DNA from 3 places in the Kitasatospora sp. NPDC057223 genome. Region 2 is predicted to be linked to each of the others. Evidence: riboswitches for the same ligand, from Rfam matches in the RefSeq annotation. Region 2 holds a riboswitch; each other region holds the start of a gene.
The links. A riboswitch is a leader RNA that binds a small molecule or an ion and turns the genes downstream of it on or off. The one in region 2 is predicted to bind thiamine pyrophosphate.
Positions count from the first base shown of each region.

Region 1: another riboswitch for thiamine pyrophosphate. It lies ahead of thiO (glycine oxidase ThiO); the one in region 2 lies ahead of ACFUK0_RS05140 (purine-cytosine permease family protein).
Region 3: another riboswitch for thiamine pyrophosphate. It lies ahead of thiC (phosphomethylpyrimidine synthase ThiC); the one in region 2 lies ahead of ACFUK0_RS05140 (purine-cytosine permease family protein).

Region 1 is NZ_JBHUWW010000030.1:23,575-30,041, reverse strand. Features, by position in the region: gene ACFUK0_RS14050 (Rv2175c family DNA-binding protein) at 1-89, opposite strand, end outside; gene ACFUK0_RS14045 (NAD(P)/FAD-dependent oxidoreductase) at 175-1,371, opposite strand; TPP riboswitch at 1,451-1,563, shown strand; gene thiO (glycine oxidase ThiO) at 1,552-2,724, shown strand; gene thiS (sulfur carrier protein ThiS) at 2,721-2,930, shown strand; gene ACFUK0_RS14030 (thiazole synthase) at 2,990-3,733, shown strand; gene pknB (Stk1 family PASTA domain-containing Ser/Thr kinase) at 3,837-5,594, shown strand; gene ACFUK0_RS14020 (FAD-binding oxidoreductase) at 5,730-6,467, shown strand, end outside.
Region 2 is NZ_JBHUWW010000007.1:110,171-116,637, reverse strand. Features, by position in the region: gene ACFUK0_RS05145 (S1C family serine protease) at 1-1,160, opposite strand, end outside; TPP riboswitch at 1,390-1,539, shown strand; gene ACFUK0_RS05140 (purine-cytosine permease family protein) at 1,622-2,971, shown strand; gene ACFUK0_RS05135 (glycerophosphodiester phosphodiesterase family protein) at 3,092-3,928, shown strand; gene ACFUK0_RS05130 (ATP-binding protein) at 4,130-4,726, shown strand; gene ACFUK0_RS05125 (DUF5926 family protein) at 4,783-5,787, shown strand; gene ACFUK0_RS05120 (bifunctional DNA primase/polymerase) at 6,039-6,467, opposite strand, start outside.
Region 3 is NZ_JBHUWW010000081.1:26,522-32,988, reverse strand. Features, by position in the region: gene ACFUK0_RS25565 (PadR family transcriptional regulator) at 12-365, shown strand; gene ACFUK0_RS25560 (HAAS signaling domain-containing protein) at 362-823, shown strand; gene thiC (phosphomethylpyrimidine synthase ThiC) at 897-2,735, opposite strand; TPP riboswitch at 2,731-2,860, opposite strand; gene ACFUK0_RS25550 (hypothetical protein) at 3,012-3,212, shown strand; gene ACFUK0_RS25545 (flotillin family protein) at 3,359-4,846, shown strand; gene ACFUK0_RS25540 (3-oxoacyl-ACP synthase III family protein) at 4,970-5,974, shown strand; gene ACFUK0_RS25535 (glycosyltransferase family A protein) at 5,971-6,467, shown strand, end outside.

The sequences.
Region 1 (6,467 bases), on a different contig from region 2:
GTGACCCGGACACCCCACTGCTCCGAGATGTCGGGCAGGTACATCCACCCGGGGACAAGGTCTTGAATCTTCGCTTCGATCTCGCTCACGTCACCAGACTGCCACCTCGCCGGGCCGCCGCGCACCAAACCCACTCCCGCGAGGCCCCCGGTGACCCGGTGTGACCGCCCGGTGCTACCCCGCGAGGGCGGACTTCAGCGGCACGGCCGGGTCGGCCGCGCGGGCCGGGTCGAGCACGGCGGAGCGCTCCAGCAGCTTGCGGCCCTGGACGAGGTCGCGCGGGCGGTCGACGGTCAGCAGGGCGCGCAGTTCGCCGCCGCGCAGCCAGAGCACCGACCAGGCCGGGTCGCCGGGCGCCCCGCGCCAGAGCAGCTCGTCGCCCTCGGTGTGCCGCCCGGCGTACTGCACCATCCGCCCGAACTGCTCCGACCAGAAGTACGGCACCGGGTCGTACGGGGTGTCCGCCCCGAGCAGTGCGGCGGCCACCGCGTCGCCGGACTGCAGCGCGTGGTCCCAGTGCTGGACGGCCAGCCGGGTGCCCGCGCGGGCCGAGGGGTAGGAGACGCAGTCGCCGGCCGCCCAGACGCCCGGCAGCGAAGTCCGCAGCCGCTCGTCGACGAGGATCGCGCCGCCCGCGTCCAGGGCCACCGCCGAGCCGGCCAGCCAGCCGGTGGCGGGCCGGGCGCCGATGCCGACGACCACCTCGTCGGCGGCCAGCCGGGTGCCGTCGCCGAGCAGCACCTCGCCGGGGCCGACCGCCGCCACCCGGGCACCGCAGTGCAGCACGACGCCGGCCTCCTCGTACCAGGCGGTCATCGCCCCGCCGACTGCCCGGGGCAGCGCGCCGGGCAGCGGAGCCGGCCCTGCCTCGACCACGGTGACCTCGCAGCCCAGCTCCCGGGCGGCGGTGGCCGTCTCGGCGCCGATCCAGCCGGCCCCGACCAGCACGATCCGGCTGCCGGGCCGCAGCCGGGCGCGCAGCGCGAGCGCGTCGTCGAGGGTGCGCAGCAGGTGCGCGCCGTCCGCTCCGGGCAGGGCGGTGGGGGCGGCGCCGGTGGCGATCACCAGGCTCCCGTACGGCAGCGGGCCGGCGTCGGTGTGCAGGACGCCGGGCTCCAGGCCGGTGGCGCGGCGGCCGGTGAGCAGTTCGACGCCGAGCCGGCGGTAGTCGACGTCCAGGGTGGTGGAGTCGGCCTTGCCGAGCAGGACGTCCTTGGAGAGCGGCGGGCGGTCGTAGGGTGCGTGCGGTTCGTCGCCCAGCAGCGTGATCGGCCCCTGCAGGCCCCCTCTGCGCAGCGCGCCCACGCACTGGGCACCCGCCAGCCCCGCCCCGACAACGACCACCTGGTCCGTGCTCCGCTGCTCTCCCACGGCGCCAGCCTATCGGCCGGGCCGGCCACCCTTCGTACGCGCCTTCGGCAGCGCTGACACCCGGCGTTAAGGTGGGGTGCACCTTCATCACGGGAGCCCGGCGGACCGGGCTGAGAGGCGGGCTGACACGGCCTGCGACCGTCCGAACCTGATCCGGGTCATACCGGCGAAGGGAGAGCAATGACTTCGGCACGAACCCGTCCCGACCTGCTGGTCGTCGGCGGCGGCATCATCGGCCTGGCGGTCGCCTGGCGCTCGGCGCAGCGCGGCCTCGGCGTCACGGTGGTCGATCCGGCGCCGGGCGGCGGCGCGGCGCAGGTCGCGGCGGGGATGCTGGCCCCGGTCACCGAGCTGCAGTACGGCGAGGAGGCCCTGCTGGAGCTGGGCCTGGCGTCCAACGCCCGGTACGCGCAGTTCGCGGCCGAGCTGGAGGAGGCCTCCGGGTTGTCGACCGGCTACCGCGCCTGCGGCACCCTCGCCGTCGCGCTGGACTCCGACGACCGCGAGGAGCTGCGCGAGCTGCACGCCTTCCACCAGCGCCTCGGGCTGGCCTCGCACTGGCTGACCGGCCGCGAGTGCCGCCGGCTCGAACCGATGCTGGCACCCGGCGTGCGCGGCGGGCTGCACGTGACGGACGACCACCAGGTGGACGGCCGGCGGCTGGCGGCCGCGCTGGTCGAGGCCTGCGGCCGGGCCGGGGTGACGCTGCTGCGGGCAGGGGCCGCCGAGCTGCTGACCGGGGCCGGCGCCGACCGGGTGACCGGTGTCCGGCTGGACGACGGGACGACCCTGGCCGGCGACACCGTGGTGCTGGCGGCGGGGCCGCGCAGCCACCTGCTGCCGGGCCTGCCGGAGGGCGTGCTGCCCGCGATCCGCCCGGTCAAGGGGCAGATCCTGCGGCTGCGCGTGCCCGCGCCGTACCGCCCGTTCCTGTCCCGCAACGTGCGTGCCGTGGTGCGCGGACAGCACCTGTACCTGGTGCCGCGCGAGGACGGCGAGCTGGTGATCGGCGCGACCAGCGAGGAGCAGGGGTACGACACCACCGTCACCGCCGGCGGGGTGTACGAGCTGCTGCGCGACGCCCACGACCTCGTCCCCGGCATCACCGAGCTGCCGCTGGTGGAGACCTCCGCCGGTCTGCGCCCCGGCTCGCCGGACAACGCGCCGCTGATCGGCTGGACCAGCCTGCCCGGCCTGTACGCGGCCACCGGCCACTACCGCAACGGCGTCCTGCTGACGCCGGTGACCGCGGACCTGGCCGCGCAGGAGCTGGCCACCGGGGTCACCCCCGCGCTCGCGGCCCCGTTCTCCCCCACCCGTTTCTCCCGCTTCTCCGCAAAGGCCCTCGCATGAGCGTCATCTCCCTGTCCGTCAACGGCGAGGACCGGCAGGTCCCCGCCACCAGCACCCTCGCCGAGGTGGTCGCCACCGTGAGCGGCGCGCCCTCCGGCGTCGCCGCCGCCGTCAACGAGGCCGTGGTGCCGCGCGGCGCCTGGCCCCGGACGCTCCTCGCGACGGGCGACCGGGTCGAGATCCTCACCGCCGTCCAGGGAGGCTGAGCGCGGTGGCCGACGACACTCTGACGATCGCGGGCACCGCCTTCGCCTCCCGCCTGATCATGGGCACCGGCGGGGCGCCGAGCCTGGAGATCCTGGAGCAGGCGCTGCGGGTCTCCGGCACCGAACTGACCACGGTCGCGATGCGCCGGGTCGACACCGCCACCCAGGGCTCGGTCCTGGACGTGCTGAAGCGGAGCGGCATCCGGGTGCTGCCGAACACGGCGGGCTGCTTCACGGCCGGCGAGGCCGTGCTGACGGCCCGCCTGGCCCGCGAGGCGCTCGGCACCGACTGGGTGAAGCTGGAGGTCATCGCGGACGAGCGGACCCTGCTGCCCGACCCGATCGAGCTGCTGGACGCCGCCGAGACACTGGTCGACGACGGCTTCACGGTGCTCCCGTACACCAACGACGACCCGGTGCTGGCCCGCAAGCTGGAGGACGTCGGCTGCGCGGCGATCATGCCGCTCGGCTCGCCGATCGGCTCGGGCCTCGGCATCCGCAACCCGCACAACTTCCAGCTGATCGTGGAGAGCGCCAAGGTGCCGGTGATCCTGGACGCCGGCGCGGGCACCGCCTCCGACGTGGCGCTGGCGATGGAGCTGGGGTGCGCGGCCGTCATGCTCGCCTCGGCCGTCACCCGCGCCCAGGAGCCGGTGCTGATGGCGCAGGCCATGCGGCACGCCGTCGAGGCCGGCCGGCTCGCGTACCGGGCCGGCCGGATCCCGCGCCGCTTCCACGCCGAGGCCTCCTCCGCGATGGCCGGCCGCGCCGACCTGGACCACCGGGAGCGGCCGGCCTTCTGAGCAGAAGGGTCGCGTACGTGTCACAAGCCGGGCACAAGCGCCCCGGGCCGCGGTGTCCGCCCGGGGCCGCGGCCGCCGGCCCGCCTAGACTGCCGGGGTGGACATGGCACTGCACGACCCGCTGATCGGTACCCTGCTGGACGGCCGGTACCGGGTCGAGCAGCGCATCGCGACCGGCGGGATGGCCACCGTCTACCGGGGTACCGACACCCGGCTCGACCGGGTGGTGGCGCTGAAGGTGATGCACCCCTCGCTCGCCGGGGACGCCGACTTCACCGGCCGGTTCATCCGCGAGGCCAAGGCCGTGGCCCGGCTCTCGCACCCGAACGTGGTGAACGTGTTCGACCAGGGCGCCGACGGGGCGGCGGTGTTCCTGGCGATGGAGTACGTGCCCGGCCGCACCCTGCGCGACCTGCTGAGCGACCGGGGCGCGCTGTCCGTCCGGGCGGCGCTGGACATCCTGGAGCCGGTGCTCGCCGCGCTCGGCTCGGCCCACCGGGCCGGCCTCGTCCACCGGGACGTCAAGCCGGAGAACATCCTGATCACCGACGGCGGGCTGGTCAAGGTCGCCGACTTCGGGCTGGTCCGGCTGCTCAACGGCGCGGAGGGGGCGGCCGCCGGCGGCACCTCCGCGAGCGGCGCCCTGCTGGGCACGGTCTCCTACCTGGCGCCGGAGCAGATCCGCTCGGACGAGGCCACCGACCAGCGGGTGGACGTCTACGCGGCGGGCATCCTGCTGTACGAGATGCTCACCGGCGGCAAGCCGCACACCGGCGAGAACGCCGCCCAGGTGATCTACCGCCACCTGCACGAGGACGTGCCCGCGCCGTCCCTCGGCAACCCGGCGACCGGGCCGGAGCTGGACGCGATAGTGGCCTCCGCGACCGCCCGCGACCCGCGGGGGCGCCCGTACGACGCGGTCGAGCTGCTCGCCGCGCTGCAGCGGGTGCGCCGCAGCCTGACCCCGGCGCAGCTCGACGCCGAGCCGCCCGCCTCCACCCGGCCGAGCCCGGCGTACCCGACCACCGAGGCGACCTCGGTGATCCACTCGCCGGTGGAGCACACCAGCGTGCTGGACGTGCCGCCGGAGCTGCTGGACGGGCTGCTCACCGCTCCCCGCCCGTACGACGAGCCGCCGGCCGCCCGCCGGGGGCGCGCCGCGCGCCGGCCGGGCCCGCGGCGCTCGCGCAAGCCGCTGGTCTGGGCCGCCGTGCTGGCCGCCGTGCTGCTGCTGGTCGGCGGTGCCACGTACACGCTGTCCAGCGCGCTGTACACGACGGTGCCGGGCGTGCTCGGGCAGAGCCGGCCGCAGGCCGTGTCCGTGCTGGACGCGGCCGGGCTGCAGGGCCGTTTCACCGAGGTGTACAGCGAGAGCGTGCCGGCCGGGCAGGTGATCGCCGCCGATCCCGGCGTCGGGCAGCGGGTGCGCAAGAGCGACGCCGTCGCCGTCACCGTCTCGCGGGGGCCGAAGCGGATCCCCGTACCGGACGTCACGGGGAGGAGCGCCGACCAGGCCCGGCAGGCGCTGGCCGGCCGGCAGCTGGCGGTGGGGACGGGCAGCGAGGAGTACAGCGACACCGTCGCGCAGGGGTCGGTGATCAGCAGCTCGCCTGCGGCCGGGGAGCAGGTGCCGGAGAACACGCCGGTCTCGCTGGTGGTCAGCAAGGGCATGGTGCCGGTGCCCGACGTGGGCGGGATGTCCAAGGACGACGCGACGAAGGCCCTGGAGGAGGCCGGGTTCAAGGTGCAGAGCAACGGCCTCAACCTGTTCGGCACCGGCAAGGTCTCCGACCAGAACCCGGCGGCCGGCCAGCGCCGCCCACAGGGCACCACCGTGGTGCTCACCTTCCCGCTGATCTGAGACTCCACGCCGATCGGCGTAGCGTGGAACGAGGCCCCGCCGCGCCGCTGCCGCGCTCTCCCCTGCCGACCGCCGCCCGCAGCGCCGGGACTTCCGGACGGGGCGTCGCACGGCCGGTACGAAGGAGTGGTAGCCATGGCCGGGCCCACCATCGAGGACTTGAGAGAACGCGCCCGGGGTGCCGTGGTCACCCCTGACGACGACGGCTACGACGAGGCCCGCAAGGTCTACAACGCGACCGCCGACCGCAGGCCGGCGGCCGTCGTCCGGTGCGCCAACGCCGGCGACGTGATGGCGGCCGTCGACTACGCCCGCGAGACGGGCCTGGACCTCGCGGTACGCGGCGGCGGGCACAGCGCGCCCGGCTTCGGCACCTGCGACGGCGGCGTGGTGGCCGACCTGTCCGGCCTGCGCGGGGTGCGGGTCGACCCGGCGAACCTGACGGCCCGCGCCGATCCGGGCGCGACCTGGGGCGACTTCAACGCCGCCACCAGCGCCTTCGGGCTCGCCACCACCGGCGGGATCGTCTCCACCACCGGCATCGCCGGGCTGACCCTCGGCGGCGGCTTCGGCTACCTGTGCCGGCACCTCGGGCTGACCTGCGACAACCTGGTGTCCGCCGACGTGGTGACGGCCGACGGCAGGTTCCTGACCACCGATGCCGAGCGGCACCCGGACCTGTTCTGGGCACTCCGCGGGGGCGGCGGGAACTTCGGTGCCGTGACGTCGTTCGAGTACCGGCTCAGCCCGGTCGGCCCGGTGGTGGCCGGCCCGATGCTGTTCGAGCTGGAGCACATGGGGAGCATCCTGCGCTTCTACCGGGAGTTCATCAGGGACGCTCCCGAGCAGCTCTTCCTGTTCCCCGGCTTCCAG
Region 2 (6,467 bases):
TCGTCGCCGGAGGCCACCGGGCGGTCCTTGGCGCTGACGATGCCGGTGGTGACGGTGGACTCAAGGCCGTACGGGGCGCCGATGGCGATGGTGGCGTCGCCGACGTTGACCTTGTCGGAGTCGCCGAGCGGGAGCGGGTTGAGCTTCTCCGTGGGCGGGTTGTCGAGCTTGACCACGGCGACGTCGTAGCCCTCGGCGCGGCCGAGCACGGAGGCGCTGTAGGCGGAGCCGTCGGCGAACTTGACGGTCAGCTTGCCGCCGTTCGCGGCCGGGGCGACCACGTGGTTGTTGGTGAGGATGTGGCCCTCGGTGTCGAAGACGAAGCCGGTGCCGGTGCCGGACTCGGTGCTGCCCTCCGCCTTGATGGTGACGGTGCTGGGCAGTGCCTTCTGGGCGATCCCGGCGACCGAGCCGGGGGCGGCCTCGGTCTTCTGGGTGTTGCCCGCCTGGACGGTGGTGCTGCGGTTGTCGTTGGCGGAGGCGACCGTGTCGTCGCGGTCGGTGACGGCCGCGCCGACGGCGCCGCCGGCCACACCGGCGACCAGGGCGACCGCGGCGATCAGGGCGATCAGGCCGCCGCGCTTCTTGCGCGGGCCGCCGGGGGCCGCGCCGGGGTAGGCGCCCGGGTAGCCGGGGCCGCCGGGGACACCCGCGCCGCCGAAGGTGCCGCCGGGGCCCTGCTCGTGGGCGCCCCAGCCGCCGAGCGGCTGGCCGGCGCCGAAGGGGTGGTGCGCGTGCTCGGCAGGGACCGGGGCCGGGGCCTGGGCGGCGGCCGGGGCCGGGGCGGCGTACGGGTCGTGGGCGGCGGCGGGCGCCGGCGTCGCGTACGGGTTGGCCGGCGGCGGCGCGTCCAGGTAGGACGGGGCGGCGGGAGCGGCGGGGGCCGGGGCCTGCGGCAGGACGGGCGGCGGCGCGTCCAGGTAGGACGGGGTGGCGGGCGCAGCAGGGGCGACAGGGGCGGCGGGCTCGGGCTCCGGGGCGGTCACCTTGCCGAAGGCCAGTGTCCGCGGCGAATCCTCGGCCGGTGCGCCGGCGCCTGCGGGGGCGGGGAACTCGGGCGGTGCGGCCGGGCCGTCAGGCGCCGGACCCACCGGTCCGTGACCGCCGGGGACCTGCTCCCCCTGCGGCCCGGTGGACCCACTCTCGCGCTCGGTGCTCACTGACGACCTCCATAGCTGACAGGACCAAGAACCATAGTTTTTCCTACTGGGGATTCGATTGCCGTAAGGGGCTCTCTGAAGAACTCATAAGAATCCTTAGGCAGAACGAACAAGCGCGCCCGAACCGTCCCACGCGCTCCCCCGCGCGCTCGCCGCGATCCCGCGATGTGGACGGCCGGCCGCCCCGGCCTTGGCGTTCGCCCCTGCCCCCGCTAGCCTGTCGCTTCGAACTGACACACGCGGGAGCTTGGACCTCTTCCAGGCTGAGAGTGCGCTGGTCGACCGTACGCCACGGTAGTCGTGGTCCCCGGCCGAGGGAGCGCTGACCGCCGGAACCTGTCCGGGTAATGCCGGCGTAGGGAGTATCGGCCATGGCGCCTGCTTCGTCATCCTCTTCTTCGGACGCCTCGGCGTCCACGGAATTCCCCCACCCTTCCGAGGGTCTTCACACGGACGTCGCCGTGCTGGACCGCCCGGCACCCGAGGGGCGCGCCGAGGCCCCGCTCGTGCTCGACACCGAGCCGCCGCGCACGCTGTCCTTCAAGGACCAGTTCGCGCTCTGGCTGAACCTGGGCGTCAGCCTGATCGGTTTCAGCAGCGCGGCGACGGTGCTGGGCGCGCAGGGCGAGGAGCTGTCCTTCACGGCGGCCGTGGTCGCGATCCTCGCGGGCACGGTGATCGGTACGGCGGCGCTCGGCGTGGCCGCGCTGATCGGCGCACGGACGGGGGCGCCCGCGATGGCGAACCTGCGCGGGCTGTTCGGCACGAAGCTGAGCTACGTCCCGACCGTGCTGAACATCGCGCAGTGCGTCGGCTGGGGCGTCTTCGAGCTGATCGTGATCGCGGGCGGCGCCCAGACGGTGGCGGGCACCGACGGGTACCGCTGGCTGTTCGTCGTCCTGGCGGGCGCGCTGACCACCGTGCTGACCATCTGGCCGCTCGGCTCCATCGCCGTGCTGCGCAAGTACGTGGCCGCGGCGGTGGGCGTCGCGATGGTGTACTTCACCGTCCAGCTGGCCCGTCAGGGCTTCCCGGACCCGGGAGCGGGCAACTGGCACGGGTTCCTCGGGGCGACCGACGCGATCATCGCGGTGTCGATCTCGTTCGTGCCGCTGGCCGCGGACTACACCCGGCACTCGCGGACGCCCTCGGCCTCGTTCTGGGGCACCTTCTCGGGCTACACCGTGGCCCAGGTCTGGTGCTACGTGCTGGGTCTGATCGCGCTGCTGCAGTCCGGCGGAGACACCGAGAAGATCTTCTCCTCGTTCACCGGCGTGTGGGCCGGCTGGGCGTTCCTGCTGGTGCTGGTGCTGCGCGAGACCGACCAGTCCTTCGCGAACGTGTACTCGACCGCGATGTCGGTCCAGAACCTGTTCCCGCGGATCGACCGCCGGGTGCTGACCGGCGGGATCGGGGTGCTGATCACCGTCCTGGCGTTGCAGATCAAGGTGTTCACCGACTCGTACTACGCCTTCCTCGGGCTGATCGGCTCGGTCTTCGTGCCGCTGTTCGCGGTGCTCGCCGTCGACTACTTCCTGGGCGCCGGCCGGCGCGGCTGGGACCTCTCCGAGCAGGCGCCGTCGCGCTGGCTGATGCTGCTGCCGTGGGTGCTGGGCTTCGCCACGTACCAGTTCCTCGCGCCGACCGCCGTGGCGGGCTGGTGGACGGACTTCTGGACGAGCGCGCAGGAGGCGCTGCACTTCACGCCGCAGTCCTGGACCTCCGCCTCGCTGTTCGGCTTCCTGGTGCCCGCCCTGATCACCTGGGCCCTCACCCCGCTGACCGGGGCCGGGAGCCGCTCGCAGGCCTGAGCCCGGCCAGCGGCGCTTCCCGGCCGCAGGGCGCCGGGTTTACGGCAGTACGGTGACGGCGGCCCCACAGGTTGGGGCCGCCGTCGCCTCCGTGTCACCTGCGGCGCCTATCGTGGCCCTGTGACCAGCCCCGACCTCTCCCCCGCCGCAGCCGGCACCGCGCACGCCGTCCAGGTGGTCGCCCACCGCGGCTCCTCCGACGCCCTGCCGGAGCACACCCTCGCCGCGTACCGCCGGGCCCTCGCCGAAGGCGCGGACGGCGTCGAGTGCGATGTCCGGCTGACGGCGGACCGGCAGCTGGTCTGCGTGCACGACCGGACGGTCAAGCGGGTCTCGGACGGGCACGGCTCGGTGTCCGCGCTGACGCTGGCGCAGTTGGAGGCGTACGACTTCGGCTCCTGGAAGACCGGCGGCAGCGGCGAGGGCGGCGAGCGGCACGGTGTGCTGCGGCTGGAGAGCCTGCTGGAGCTGGTCGCCGACTGCGGCCGCCGGGTCGACCTGGCGATCGAGACCAAGCACCCCGTCCGCTACCGGGGCCTGGTGGAGGCCGAGCTGCTGGGCACGCTGGCCCGCTTCGGCATCGCCGGGCCGGCCGGGCCCGGCGCCGACCCGTCGGGGAAGCGGCCGCAGGCGCGGATCATGAGCTTCTCCTCGCTGGCGCTGGACCGGGTCCGGCGGGCCGCGCCCGACTACGCGCGGGTCTTCCTCTTCGACCGGATGCTGCCGCTGCGCGTGCGGCCGGGCACCTCGCTGCCCGGCGGCGCGGGCATCGCCGGCCCCGGCATCGACCTGGTGCGGGCCCGGCCCGAGCTGGTCCCGGCCCTGCGCCGGGCCGGCCACCAGGTGCACGTGTGGACGGTGGACGAACCGGCCGACGTCGAACTCTGCCTGGAGCTCGGGGTTTCCGCGATCATCACCAACCGCCCCGCCCAGGTGCTCGCCCGGCTCGGCCGGTAGCCCGGCCCGTCACGCCTGCGGTATTGATCCGCCGGGCGGATTGCTTTCGGTGGCCGGAATGCACCGAGGGTGAGGGGGAATGACCTTTCGCACCTCGCCTGTCACAAGTCTTGAAATGTCCGCGCGGGATCGCCCCGCACCCGTTTCCGACCCATTCCGAAGGGGCATCCATCCCTCGGCATAGGCTAAGGAGGTCCGGGGGTGGCGTTGATGGTGGCGCGCGAAGTGCCGACTTCATCGACCATGGCGGTGCCGCACGGCCCGGCCAGCGTCGGGGTCGCGCGACGTCGGCTGCGTCGGGATCTGGGCGACCGGCAGATACCGGACACGGTGGTCGACGACGCGGTTCTGATTCTCTCCGAACTGCTCAGCAACGCGTGCCGGTACGCGAGACCGCTCGGGCGGCTGCTCGATCTGGGCGAGCAGACCGACGCCGAGGTGGTGGACGCCGTGCTGGTGGGCCTGCCGTCCGGAGGCCCCTCGGGCACGGCCGGGAACGGCTGTCCGCCGGCCGGCCGCGCCGCGGACGGGGACGAACCCGGCGGCGTACTGGTGCGCTGGCACCTGCAGGCGGACGGCATGCTGACCCTGGAGGTCACCGACGGCGGCGCGCCGACCCGGCCGATGCCGTCCAGCCCCTCACTGACCTCGCGGGGCGGGCGCGGACTGAGCATCGTCGGCCAACTGGCGGGCGACTGGGGCGTACGGGACGCCCCCGGCGAGGTCACGGTCTGGGCGGCACTGCCCGCGCGGGCCCGGCACGCCCGGCGGGGCGGGAGCGACGCGCGAAGCGCGTGAGGAAACCTCAGTAGGCTGCCGGGGCAAGAAGTCACCGTTCCCGGGAGAGCCGCACCATGGGCAAGAAGGCCGCCGCCAAGAAGGCGCCGCAGCGCAGCCAGTCCGCCACCGCAGGATCCGCCGCGTCCGCCACGGGTACCGTCCCGGTGGTCGGCGCCCGCGAGGACTGCCCCTGCGGATCGGGCCGCCGGTACAAGGCGTGTCACGGCCGGGAGGCCTCGCACGCCGTCCAGGAGCTGGTGCACCGCCCGTTCGAGGGTCTGGCGGGAGAGGCCGACTGGGTGGCCCTGCGCGAGCTGGTGCCGGCCGCGACGGTGCCGCTGAAGCTCGCGGCCGGGGTCGCCGACAGCGCGACGGGGGACGTCCCGTCGGTGACGCTGGCGACCGTACTGCCGCTGGCCTGGCCCGCGCTGCGCCGCCAGGACGGCTCGATCCTGCTGGGCCTGCAGACCCAGTCCGCCTCCGGCGACCTCAGCCGCGACCTCGCGGACGCGCTGGAGCTGGCCCTCGCCGCCGAGCCCGGCGCCCCGGTGCCGTCCCGCCGGACGGTGCCCGGCGGGCGCCGCCTGCAGGACCTGCTGGACCCGGCCGCCGAGTTCGTCCCGGCCGTGCACACCGGCTTCGAGTTCTGGCTGGAGGACGCGGAGTCCGCCACCGGCGAGGTCGCCGCCTCCCTGGAGCGGGCCAACGCCTCGGCGATCCCGACCGAGAAGCTGGCGAGCGTGGACGCCGCGTACTGGTGCGCCACCCCGGACAAGAACCACCTGCGCTGGGTGATGACCATCCCCGAGGAGCAGCTGCTGGACGCACTGGCCCGGCTGACCGCCGCCGACCTCTCCTCGATCGGTGCGGACACCCGCCTGGTCGGCTCGTTCCGGGCGCACGGGCTGACCGTGCCGGTGTGGGACCTGCCGCTGGCGATGACCGCCGCCGACTGCGAGAAGCCGGCGGCCGAGTTCGCCGAGCGGCTGGCCGGGGCGCTCAAGGACGACGCGCCGCTGACCGGCGAGGAGCGGCGGGCCCGCGCCAACCTGGTGAACCGTCAGGTCACGCTGAACTGATCCGGCGTGATACGCGTCACATTCCGGCCGCCGCCCGCAATTTCCGGGCGGCGGCCGGGTTTTGGAAATTGGCGCGGCCGCCGATCCTTGTTACTGTTTCAATGAGTCCGGTCGCTGGTGCATCCCCCGTCGCCAGCGGCCGGATTTCTCATTGCCCCGGACGAGGCCGCTCACGGCCTGCCGGACGACCGGTACCTCGCACACCTCGGGTACCTCTGACACCCCGGGTATCTGCAGTACCCCGGGTATCCCTAGTACCTCGGACGGCCGCTGTCCTGCTTCGCGGTCGCGGTGACCAGCTCCTCCAGCAGCGGGCCGACCTCCGGCAGCCACACCCCGCCGTCCTCCGCCCGCCCGGGCGGCGACACCCAGCGCACCGGCTCCCGGCCCGACCCCGGCGGCAGCGCCAGGTACCCGCCGGGCCCGTGGTAGCGCATCGAGCCCGGCACCCAGGGCTGCTGCGCGAGCAGCTCGGCGAGCGTCTCCATCGAGTACGGGGCGACCAGCAGCGCGTACCGGCCGGGCATGGCCAGCACCGGGCCGAGCGGCATCCGCAGGGCACCGAAGTAGGCCAGTGCGCGGGCCGCGGGCTCGGCCGGCAGGCTGACCGCCGAGACCGCGCGGCCGGTGGCGACCAGGACGGGCGCGTCCGGGCACCGCCGCTCCCACCACCACTGCAC
Region 3 (6,467 bases), on a different contig from region 2:
CCTTGCGGCGCATGACATCTGAGAAGGCGCGATCGGGGGTCAGTCAGCTACGGCGGGGCGTGCTGGAGTTCTGCGTCCTGGCCCTGCTGCGCGACGGCGAGAAGTACGGCTTCGAACTCGTCCGCGACCTGGGCACCGCCCAGGCGATGGTGACCAGCGAGGGCACGATCTACCCGCTGCTCTCGCGCCTACGGCGCGACGAACTGGTGAGCTCCTCGTGGCGCGACTCCACCGCGGGGCCGCCGCGGCGCTACTACACCCTGACCCCGGCCGGCCTCCTGGCGCTGAAGGAGTTCACCGCCGAGTGGACACCGTTCCGGGACGCCGTCGACCGCCTGCTGACCAGCGAGGAGAACACCGCGTGACGACCTCTCGGACCACCCTCGTCGAGGACTACCTGAGCCGCCTCGACTCCGCCGGCGCCATCCTTCCCGCCGACCGCCGCACCGAACTGGTCGAGGAGATCCGCCAGCACATCACGGACGCCCTGGGCGAGGCCGACCCCACCTCCGTCAGCACCGTCCGCAACGTCCTCGACCGGCTCGGACCGCCGGCCGACATCATCGCCGCCGAAGCCCCGCTGCACGACAGCGCGCCGAAGCCCACCGCCCCGGCACCGGTACCGGCCCCGGTGGCCGCGGCCGCAGCCGCACCGGCACCGGCACCCGCCAGGGCCGGCCGGAGGACCGGCTGGGTGCTCGCCGCAGTGGCGGTGCTCATCCTCCTCGTGCTGGCCTTCCTCGGCTTCTTCGCCGCCGGCGAGGGCTCCTCACCCGCCCCGGCCGCACCGGGCATCTCGGAGCCGGTCCCGTCGCCGTCCTGACGCACCTGCCGCCGGGTCGGCCGTTGCCGCCGGGACCGACAGTCCCACCGGGGCAACGGCCGACGCCGCCGGGTCAGTCCGCGAGCGGCAGGTACACCCGGTTGCCCTGGGCGGCGAACTCCTCCGACTTGGCGGCCATTCCGGCCACCGCGTCCGCGTCGAACTCCGTCGGCACGGCGGTGGAGCCGTCACCGTGTTCGGCACGGATCTTCTGGGAGATCTTCATCGAGCAGAACTTCGGCCCGCACATCGAGCAGAAGTGCGCCGTCTTGGCGGGCTCCGCCGGGAGCGTCTCGTCGTGGAAGGCGCGGGCGGTCTCCGGGTCGAGGGCCAGGTTGAACTGGTCCTCCCAGCGGAACTCGAAGCGGGCGTCGGAGAGCGCGTCGTCCCAGGCCTGGGCGCCGGGGTGGCCCTTGGCGAGGTCGGCGGCGTGGGCGGCGATCTTGTAGGTGATCACGCCGGTCTTCACGTCGTCGCGGTTGGGCAGCCCCAGGTGCTCCTTGGGGGTGACGTAACAGAGCATCGCCGTCCCCCACCAGGCGATCATGGCGGCGCCGATGCCCGAGGTGATGTGGTCGTAGCCGGGCGCCACGTCCGTGGTGAGCGGGCCGAGGGTGTAGAACGGCGCCTCGTCGCAGATCTCCCGCTGGAGATCCATGTTCTCCTTGATCTTGTTCATCGGGACGTGCCCGGGGCCCTCGATCATCACCTGGACGTCGCGCTCGCGGGCGATCCGGCCCAGCTCACCGAGGGTCTGGAGTTCGGCGAACTGCGCCTCGTCGTTGGCGTCCGCGATGGAGCCGGGACGCAGGCCGTCGCCGAGCGAGAAGGTGACGTCGTAGGCCGCGAGGATGTCGCAGAGTTCCTCGAAGTTGGTGTAGAGGAAGTTCTCCTGATGGTGCGCCAGGCACCAGGCCGCCATGATCGAGCCGCCGCGCGAGACGATCCCGGTCTTCCGGCGGGCGGTCATCGGCACGTACCGCAGCAGCACTCCGGCGTGCACGGTCATGTAGTCGACGCCCTGCTCGCACTGCTCGACGACGGTGTCGCGGTAGACCTCCCAGCTCAGCTCCTCCGCCCTGCCGTCGACCTTCTCCAGCGCCTGGTACAGCGGCACGGTGCCGATCGGGACGGGGGAGTTGCGCAGGATCCACTCGCGGGTGGTGTGGATGTTGCGGCCGGTGGAGAGGTCCATGACGGTGTCGGCGCCCCAGCGGGTGGCCCAGGTCATCTTCTCGACCTCCTCCTCGATCGAGGAGGTGACCGCCGAGTTGCCGATGTTGGCGTTGATCTTCACCAGGAAGTTGGTGCCGATGATGGCCGGTTCGACCTCGGGGTGGTTCACGTTGAGCGGGATGACGGCCCGGCCGCGGGCGACCTCGGCGCGGACGTACTCGGGCGCGAGCCCCTCCCGCAGTGCGATGAACTCCATCTCCGGTGTGACGATCCCCCGCTTCGCGTAGGCGAGTTGGGTGACCGCCACGCCGTCGCGGCCGCGCAGCGGGCGGCGCGGGCGGCCGGGGAAGACGGCGTCCAGGTTGCGCAGGCCGCCGCCGCGCGGCGAGGTGTGCTTGATCCCGTCGTCCTCGGGGCGGGCCGCACGGCCGTCGTACTCCTCGACGTCGCCGCGCAGGCGGATCCACGGGTCGCGCAGCGCGGGCAGCCCGCGCCGCACGTCGGGCTCGTAGGCGGGGTCGGTGTACGGGCCGGAGGTGTCGTACAGCGGTACGGTCCGGCCGTTGGTGAGAACCACCTCACGGTACGGAACGCGCAGGTCGGGGCGGGATCCCTCGTGGTGGGCCTTGCGCCAGGCGGGGGTGGGGTACCCCGTGCCCGCACTGTTGGCCGGGCCGCTCGCCGGGCTGTTCGCCGGGCTCTGGGCAGACTTCTCCGGTGCTTCAAATGTGGTCATCAGACCCTCTACTCCCTACGCCGGCATTACCCGGTCCAGGTTCCTGCGGTCGGCGCAGCGGCCGGTACGCGTGTACCGTTCAGCGCCCTCTCAGCCCGGTGCTCCGAGCTCCCGTGTCTGCGGACGGTGTTGTCCGCAACAAGACGTCAACACCGTAGCCGCAGGATCCGTCCTGGTCCAGACGCCCTCCGGCCGTCGGACGCCCGCCGGCCTCCGGACGGCGCCGGGCGCGACCGGCGGGTTCCGCCACCGGGCCTGCTCCGGCACACTGGCCGGATGGTGGGGCTCATCGGGAGGGTCAGCGGCCGGATCGGGGCCGGGCTGGTCGGCGAGGTGATGGTGCACGTGCCGCAGCGGCAGGGCACCGAGGCCTTCCTCGCGTACCCGGCGGTGCCGGGCGACCCGATGCCGGTCGGCACGCAGGTGGTCGTGGTCGAGTACCAGCCGCCCCGGACGGTGTACGTAGCACCGGCCTGATCCACTGATGCGGAATCAGGACACAATCCACTTCCCAAGCGACCCCGGGAAGCGCAGAATCTCCTGCTGCCACCGTGTTCCGCGCCATCCTGCACAACAGAGCGCAGCCACGGAACACCGGTGTGCCCTGAAGGGGGAATCAGCCGATGCTCATCGGCATCGCAGGGGCGTCCGTCGCCTCCGTCATCATCCTGGTCGTGCTCTTCAAGCTCATGTGGCGGGTCGCCGAGCCCAATGAGGCACTGATCATCTCCGGGTCCAAGCACCGCGCCGAGGGAGTCGGCGAGGGGCTGGGGTTCCGGATCGTCACCGGCCGCGGCACGCTCGTCACCCCGGGCGTGCAGGTCGTGCGCAGGCTGTCGCTGGACCTGAACGAGGCCGACCTCGACGTCGAGTGCGTGACGTCGCAGGGGATCCCGGTGCACGTCAAGGGCGTTGTGATCTTCAAGGTCGGCGACGACACGGTGTCGATCGCCAACGCCGCCCGCCGCTTCCTGGACCAGCAGGCGATGATGGGCCACCGCGTCCACAACGTCTTCGCCGGCCACCTGCGCTCCATCGTCGGCGGCCTCACCGTCGAGGACATGATCCGCGACCGCGAGCGGCTCACCGGGGAGACCCGGGCCGCGTCCGGCACCGAGATGGAGAAGCTGGGTCTGATCATCGACTCGCTCCAGATCCAGGAGATCCTCGACCCGACCGGCTACATCCAGAACCTCGCCGCACCGCACGCGGCCCGCGTGATGCGCGACGCCCGCATCGCCCAGGCCGAGGCCGACCGGCAGGCCACCGAGGCCGAGCAGGAGGCCTTCGCCCGCAAGGCCGAGGCGACCCGCAACAGCGGTATCCAGCAGGCCGGCTACCAGGCCGAGATGGAGACGGCGACGGCCCGCGCGATGCAGGCGGGGCCGCTGGCGCTGGCCGCCTCCCGCCAGGAGGTCGTGGTCCAGGAGACCAAGGTCGCCGAGCTGGAGGCGCACCGCAAGGAGCAGCAGCTCCAGGCGGACGTCCGCAAGCCGGCCGACGCCCGCGCCTACGAGACCCGCACCAAGGCCGACGCCGACCGCGACGCCCGGATCTCGGCCGCCCAGGCCCAGGCCAAGGAGACCGAGTTGAAGGCGGGCGCCGAGGCGAACCGGGTGAAGCTCGCGGCACTCGCCGAGGCCGAGGCCACCAAGGCGCGCGGCCTGGCCGCCGCCGAGGCGACCCGGGCCACCGGGCAGGCCGAGGCCGCGTCGGCCGAGGCGAAGGGCCTCGCGGCGGCGGAGGCGGCCCGGGCATTGGGCCTCGCCGAGGCCGAGTCGATCAAGGCCCGGGCGGCCGCCCTGGCGGAGAACCAGGAGGCCGTGGTCGCCCAGCAACTCGCCGAGAACTGGCCGGAGATCGTCCGGGCCGGCGCGGAGGCGTTCGGCAACGTCGAGCACATGGTGCTGCTGAACGGCGCCGAGGGCATGGGCGAGATGTTCGCCAAGGCCCTGACCATGGGCGGCACCGGCCTGGGCCTGGCCCGCCAGCTGCTCGGCACCATGAACGGCGCCGTGCAGGCACCCGCTGCCCAGGCACCCGCCGGTGACGGCGGGCGCGAGCGGCCCCGGTCCGTCCCGGTCCAGCCCATCCCGGTCCAGGACTCCTGACCTCCCGCGTTCGCCGCGTGCCCGCCCACCGAGCCAGGTGGGCGGGCACGTTGGGTATCCGGCGGCGCCGATCTGAGTACCCGTACTCAGGCCCCTCCCGGCCCGCCCCGGGAGCATGGGGGCATGGACCTCCCGATAGCGCGGATCGGCATCACGGCCGTCGGCTCTTGCCTGCCCTCCCGCCGGATCACCTCGCAGCAGCTCCAGGACGAGGTGACCGCCGGACTCCGCCTCCCCGAGCGGATGTTCGAGAAGGCGATCGGCATCGCCACCCGGCACTTCGCCGCCGACGACGAGTACGCCTCCACCCTCGCGCTGGGCGCCGCCCGCCGCGCCCTGGACGCTCGTGGAATCGACCCCCTCGACATCGACCTGCTGCTGTACGCCTCCGCCACCCGCGATGTCTGCGAACCCGCCACCGCGCACCTCGTACAGGCCGAACTCGGCTCCCGGGCCCACGCGCTGGACGTCAGCAACGCCTGCAACAGCTTCCTCAACGGGATCGACCTGGCCCGCGCGATGATCCTGGCCGGCCGGGCCCGCCGCGCCCTGGTGGTGACCGGCGAGACCCCCAGCCGGGCGATGCGGCGCGACCCGGGCGGCCTCGCCGACTTCCGGGAGGGCTTCGCCGGCTACACCTTCGGGGACGCGGGCGCCGCCGTCGTGGTGGAGGCCGTGGAACGCGGCGGCATCCTGGACATCGAGACCGAGACGGCGTCCGAGCACTGGGCGGCCGGCGGCATCCCGGGCGGCGGATCGCGCCACCCGCGCGGCGACGAGTACAGCTACTTCCGGGGCGGCGGAAAGGAGTTGCGCGGGATCTTCGAGAAGATCGGCGGCGACATCCTGACCAGGGTCGCGGCCCGCACCGGCCTCGGCTGGGACGACTACGCCCGAGTCCTGGTCCACCAGGTGACCGTGCCCTACCTGGAGCGCTTCGTCGAGCTGACCGGGGTGCCGGCCGGCAAACTGGTGCTGACCGTACCGGACCTCGGGAACATCGCCAGCGCCACCCTCGGTGTCCAACTCGACCGCATCCAGCACGAACTGAACCCCGGCGACCGCGTCCTGCTGGTCGGCCTCGGCGGGGGCGTCAGCCTGATGACGATGGTCTGGGAGGCGTCGTGAGCACTCCCGCCACGGACACCGCCCTCGACGACGTGCTCTGGGTGATCGTCCCGGCGTACCAGGAGGAGGCCAGGATCGGTGACACCCTGACCGCCCTCGCCCGCCAGCACGACCGGGACTTCACCCTCCTCGTCGTCGACAACGGCTCCACCGACCGCACCGGCGAACTGGCCCGCGCCTTCGCCGCCGGCGCGCCCTTCCCGGTGCGGGTGCTGACCGAACCGGAGAAGGGCGTCGGCTGCGCCGTCGACACCGGGTTCCGGTACGCGGTCGCGCACGGCGCCACCCTGCTGGCCCGCACCGACGCCGACTGCATCCCGCAGCCCACCTGGACGGCCGCCGCCCGGATCGCCCTGCACCGGGCCCCCGGCCTGGTCTGCGGACGGATCCTGGCCCGCCGCGACGAGCAGGGCCCGCTCGGCCGGGCCGCGTTCCGGGTGCTGGTCGCGACCGCCGCCGGCTTCGGCCGGATCCGCCCGGCCCACCACCGCCG